2 regions of the Arcicella gelida genome follow, and region 2 is predicted to be linked to the other one. Evidence: riboswitches for the same ligand, from Rfam matches in the RefSeq annotation. Region 2 holds a riboswitch; the other holds the start of a gene.
What was found. Region 2 has a riboswitch for thiamine pyrophosphate ahead of VB776_RS14790 (TonB-dependent receptor). Riboswitches for the same ligand answer to the same signal wherever they lie in the genome.

Region 1 (3,219 bases), on a different contig from region 2:
CAATCAACAAACGAGAAGCATGACCAAGACGAATATCATTTAAGCTGTCAATAAATGTTTTTCCAGTTCTTTTTTTGATAAATCTACTAAAACTTACGACTGTCATATTTACGATTTTGGAAATATCTTCAAGTGAAATATCTTTATCATAATTGTGTCTCATATATACAAAAGCCTTTTCAATTCTTCGGCTATCGTAAGTTACAGTTTCATTTGAAAAGGTCTGTGTTGTTAAGGTTTTCATATTTCTTGAAACTGACAAATCATGCAAAATAGACATCAATTCCATTACGGAGCAAAAACCATTGGTTTGTGTGAGTCCTATTAAGCGAGGTTTAATAGCCTGAATGGTTTCTTGTGAAAATGAAATGCCTCTAGCCGAACGTTCAAGCATCGAGCGAATAAAACTCATCTGATTTCTTTTTAAGAATTTTTCATCAAATAAATCTTTGTGAAATTGTATCGTAATTTCATGTATATTCTCCATTTCAGATTCTTGTGAAAACCAACCATGTGGCAAATTTGAACCTACCAAAACCAATTCTAAGGTTGAAATTACTTCGTTGTGGTCACCAATTACTCTTTTCACACCTTCAGCATTTTCAATAAAATTTAACTCAAACTCTTCATGATAATGCAATGGAAAGTCAAATTTATTCTTTGTTCTAGCAAAAACCATGAAGCAATCATTTGCAGTGAGTGGAGTTATCTCACGATAAATTTTCGACATACAATTTAATTTAGTTAAATTAATACAAATGCTTATGTTGATAAAGTATCATAGCTTAAATGAAGCTGATTAAGAGTAAATATGCAATTTATTATTAGTATTTCAATAGATTTTATGGTAAAATACAGTAATTAAGTGTATTTTCTAAGTTTTAAGTAACCGTACCTTTTCGAGTATTTGATAATTTAAGTTGAATTTGTATTATTATTAGCCATATTTTGTTTGGTATTATAATGATGTCTTACTAAAACTAAATTGAAAAAAAACCAATATAATTTGCACTGAATTCAAATTTCATTTTACATTTGTGTCAAACTTTAGGGGTGCCTTAATACAACGGGCTGAGATTATACCCTCAAAACCTGAACGGCGTAATTGCTGCGTAGGAAAAAGTAAGGCAGAAATTTCATTTCAGATACGATTTTATTATCGTTTTTAAAATCACACTGCTTTTCTTGATTGTGCTTTCAAAAGGAAACGTCCATCAATTCTGGGCTGTTTACTATTGCGTAAAATAGATTCCTGTTTAGGTGTACAACTAAACTTGAGCTTTATTTTTTGCTTTCAGAGCCAATTATTCCCTCATCAAATTACTTCATTTTTTAGGTCTTCTCTAAGGTTCATTTGTTTTTAAATCTTAACATAAAACTAATGACTGTCTTTGTAAATGACGAAATTTTGGAGTTTTCAGATACTCCTACATTAATCAAAATATTTGAAATTCAGCAAATTACAGAAATACGTGGACTTGCCGTTGCCATCAACGAAGAAGTGATTCCTCGTGTACTTTGGACTGAAACCCTTCTTCAAAATAATGATAGATTAATGTTGATTCGTGCTACACAAGGCGGTTGAGGTTTCAGAAAAAACTAATGAAAAACACAAAGAAAACTGAAAAAACACCTCAGACTGAAACCATCAGTCGAGCAGCATTTCCTGCATCCCAAAAAGTATATGTACAAGGGCAAATCCATGATATTCAAGTAGCCATGCGTGAAATTTCTTTGTCAGATACTTTGGTGAATGGTAAAGCAATTTCCAAAAATGCACCTGTAACGGTTTACGATACAAGTGGGCCTTTTACAGACCCAAACATTGACATTGATGTAAGAAAAGGCTTACCCAGATTGCGTCAATCGTGGATTGTAAATCGTGGCGATGTGGAAGAATTAGATTCAATTACTTCTAATTATGGTCTTGAGCGTTTGGCAAATCCAGCTTTGGATTCACTTCGTTTTGAACATTTGAAGAAACCATTAAGAGCGAAATCAGGACAAAATGTTTCGCAATTGCATTATGCCCAAAAAGGCATCATTACGCCAGAAATGGAGTATATCGCCATTCGTGAAAACCAGAAAATTGATGCTTTGAAATCAATTGGTCATCAGCACGAAGGACATAGTTTTGGAGCAAATACGCCAAAAGGTTTAATAACGCCAGAGTTTGTACGTTCGGAAGTAGCGATGGGCAGGGCGGTAATTCCCAGTAATATCAATCATCCAGAAAGTGAACCGATGATTATTGGTCGTAACTTTTTAGTAAAAGTAAATGCTAATATTGGTAATTCTGCGGTTTCGTCGAACATTGAAGAAGAAGTAGAAAAAACCGTTTGGGCTTGTCGCTGGGGAGCAGATACCATCATGGATTTATCGACAGGGAAAAATATTCATGAAACTCGTGAATGGATTATTAGAAATTCTCCCGTTCCCATTGGAACAGTACCGATTTATCAAGCTTTAGAAAAAGTAGGAGGGAAAGCCGAAGATTTAACTTGGGAGATTTTCAGAGATACTTTAATTGAACAAGCAGAACAAGGCGTTGATTACTTCACGATTCATGCAGGAGTTTTATTGAGATACGTGCCGATGACAGCAAAAAGAGTAACGGGCATTGTGTCTCGTGGAGGAAGTATCATGGCAAAATGGTGTTTGGCACATCATAAAGAGAATTTCCTTTATACACATTTTGAAGAAATCTGTGAAATCATGAAAGCCTATGATGTCGCTTTTTCTTTGGGCGATGGACTTCGTCCTGGAAGTATTGCCGATGCCAACGATGCTGCCCAATTTGCTGAATTGGAAACTTTAGGAGAATTGACCAAAATCGCTTGGAAACATGATGTGCAAACCATCATCGAAGGGCCGGGTCACGTGCCAATGCACTTGATTAAGGAAAATATGGACAAGCAATTGAAAGAATGCCACGAAGCACCTTTCTACACACTTGGTCCATTGACGACCGACATTGCTCCAGCTTATGACCATATTACTTCGGGAATCGGTGCAGCTATGATTGGCTGGTTTGGCTGTGCGATGCTTTGTTACGTAACGCCAAAAGAACATTTAGGTTTGCCGAATAAGGAAGATGTAAAAGTAGGAGTGATTACTTATAAAATCGCTGCACATGCTGCAGACCTTGCCAAAGGACATTATGGTGCGCAAATTCGTGATAATGCTTTGAGTAAAGCTCGTTTTGAATTCCGTTGGGAA
Region 2 (3,219 bases):
GCTTTTCCAAAAGGAGCTAAATTTATGCGAGATAGTTCAGTTTTGGCAATTGATTTGGCTTATATTTTACAAAATCCCAACAGTTCGGACAACCTTTTATTACTCAATGGTGATTTTCTTGAAATCCCAAGAGCCTTAGAAACCATAAAATTATCTGGAGAATTCTTGAATCCTGTTGCAGTTACTTTTCGAAAGAAACTCAAAGTAAAAGATTATATCCGACAAGCTGGAGGTTTCACGGAAAAAGCCAACAAACGGAAATTGTACATAAAATACGCCAATGGTATTTCGGATAAAATCAGAAGTTTTTTGTTTTTTCATACTTATCCAAAAGTTGAACAAGGAGCAGAAATTATTGTTCCAAGCCAACAAAATGAAAATATTCACAAGCTTTCTACTGGCGAACGCATCGCTTTAGTGGGAGCAATTACTTCGGTTTCCTATTTGTTGGTTAATATCAGCAACAACTTAAAATAAATCTATATCATGAATACTAAGCCTGTTTTTAACAATTTTAAGCTACTTCCTTTGCTTCATTTAATACTTCAGAAGAAATGGAAAATATTCATTTTTAGTACATTATTTACTTGCATAGGCATTTTGATAGCCTATAATATTCCAAATGAATATACTTCGCAAGTGCAGATTTTACCTGAATTGGAAATCAAAGAAGGAACTGAAAGTATGAATAATTTTAAATCTTTGGCTGGACTCGCTGGCGTTGACCTTAGTAGTTTTGGTTCAACCGAAGCCGTTCGTCCAGATTTATATCCAAATATTTTGCAGAGTACGCCTTTTTTGATGCAGTTGCTTCATTTAAAAGTTTTCTCGATTCAACACCAACGAGAAATGCTTGTTTCAGAATATTTAAAAGAATGTAGAAAAAAGGAAATTCTTGTAAAACTCGTTGGAGAATCCAATAAAGGTGAATTCAAGGGCTTAAATAAACCGACAATTACTCCAGAATTGATTCATTTGAATAAAGAAGAAGATTTGCAAATCCGAGAGTTGCATAAAAGAGTTGTGACATCTTTAGATAAAAAAACGGGGGTTATTACCATGTCTGTAAAAATGCAAGACCCCGTAATTGCCGCCACGCTTGCCAAATTTACGCAAGATTATCTACTGAATTATGTGATTCAGTACCGAACAGAAAAAACGCAAAAAGACATAGATTTCTTATCCTCACGAATCAATGAAGCTCAAAAACATTATGAAAATGCCCTTTTTGCTTACTCACATTATCAGGATATGAACAGGAATTTATTCTTGAATATCGCCAAAGATGAAGGCAAAAAATTACAACATGAAGTAGAATTGGCTTATAATCTATACACGCAATTAGCTACGGAATTGGAAGAAACCAAGATAAGGATTCATAGAGAAACCCCCGTTTTTAAAGTCTTAGAACCCGCACAAGTACCTGTGAAGAAAAGTAGTCCATCGAGAGGAATGATTATTCTAAGTTTTGCTTTATTGGGTTTCGTCAGTTCAGTTGTAGGTATTACGGTTAGGAATTTTCACTTTTATGAAACCTCTGAGGCTTGAGCATTTGTTTCTTAAACTAAAAATAAAATTGCATATCCTCAAATCCCAAAGCCCATAAATTCTACAATCTAAAATCAAAATTCTTGCTTCTTGTATCTTGTGCCTAAAGTCCTTGAGTCCAAAATCCTCAAGTCTCCAAAATAAAAAAAACAATTTATCAATTTTCGTTATACCTTTGTGCTACAATCACAAAAAGGGGTGCCTTAATATAACGGGCTGAGATTATACCCACTGAACCTGATGCGGGTAATTCCGTCGAAGGGATTTTGTAAATTTGGTTTTGCATCATTATGATGTAAACAGATTTAAAATCAATCAATTACATAGGGTTTCACATTGTTAAATCTAACGGGATTTGACTCCTTTGCCTGTTGTTAATCTTTTCAAAAATGAAAAATTTAACGACTAATCTGAGAAATCTGTTTACTCAAACAGTAATTCTCAAGCATTTCGTTGCCATGATTCTTCCTTCAAAGAATCACCATTTTGCTATTTTAAAATATTCAAATTTGTTTGTTTTAGTACTTTTTTTCTCTACCAAATCATACGCTCAATATACAATTTCTGGTAAAATTCTTGATGCCGAAAGTAATAAACCTTTGGCTAGTGCAAATGTTGTTTTAGTGAATGCAGTAAGAGGAACGCAAAGTAACGCACAAGGTATTTTTACTCTCAAAAATGTAAAAAAAGGCAATTATACTTTGAAAGTAAGTTTCGTTGGTTACGAAAAAAAAGTACAAGTAATTGATTTACAGAAAGATATTTCTTTTAAGTTTGAACTCAGCAAATCTACTTTTGCAGCAGATGAAGTAGTTGTAAATGCGACTAGAGCCAATGCAAAATCGGCAATTGCCTTTACGGATGTTTCTAAAGAAGATATTCAGAAACAAAATCTTGGTCAAGATATTCCTCAATTATTAAACTTTACGCCATCATTAGTTTCTACTTCAGATGCTGGAGCTGGTGTGGGTTATACTGGTGTTAGAATCAGAGGAACTGATGCTACAAGAATCAATGTGACAATTAATGGTATTCCGTTGAACGATGCAGAATCTCAAGGTACTTTTTGGATAAATACTCCTGATTTGGCTAGTTCGGTAAGTTCAATCCAAGTACAGCGTGGAGTTGGTACTTCTACCAACGGTGCAGGTGCTTTTGGAGCATCTATCAATATTTCAACGAACGAATTCAGGAAACAGGCTTATGCCGAAATCAATTCTGCTTATGGCTCATTCAATACTTTAAAAAATACTATTTTAGTAGGTTCTGGTTTGGTAAATGATAAGTTTACTTTTGATGCACGTTTGTCGAAAGTAACTTCAGATGGTTATGTCGATAGAGCTAGTTCTGATTTAAAATCATTTTACCTTTCTGGTGCTTATTTCGGAAAAAAATCTTTTGTTCGTTTGAATGTTTTCTCAGGAAAAGAAAAAACATATCAAGCTTGGGAAGGTGTATCAGAAGCTACTTTACCGATAAATCGTACTTTCAATTTATATACTTATCCAAACCAAACGGATAATTATCAGCAAGACCACTATCAATTGCTTTCTTCACATACTTTGTCAACTGCTTGGACATTCAATTTGAATTTCCATTATACTTATGGTCGTGGTTATTATGAACAATTTAAGGAGCAAGATAAGTTTTCAAATTATGGCTTACCAAATG

Region 1: another riboswitch for thiamine pyrophosphate. It lies ahead of thiS (sulfur carrier protein ThiS); the one in region 2 lies ahead of VB776_RS14790 (TonB-dependent receptor).

Annotation. Positions count from the first base shown of each region.
Region 1 covers NZ_JAYGIL010000011.1:37,979-41,197, forward strand. The annotation lists gene VB776_RS10620 (AraC family transcriptional regulator) at 1-730, opposite strand, end outside; TPP riboswitch at 1,040-1,136, shown strand; gene thiS (sulfur carrier protein ThiS) at 1,382-1,585, shown strand; gene thiC (phosphomethylpyrimidine synthase ThiC) at 1,603-3,219, shown strand, end outside.
Region 2 covers NZ_JAYGIL010000018.1:80,738-83,956, reverse strand. The annotation lists gene VB776_RS14800 (SLBB domain-containing protein) at 1-477, shown strand, start outside; gene VB776_RS14795 (Wzz/FepE/Etk N-terminal domain-containing protein) at 487-1,548, shown strand; TPP riboswitch at 1,733-1,829, shown strand; gene VB776_RS14790 (TonB-dependent receptor) at 1,938-3,219, shown strand, end outside.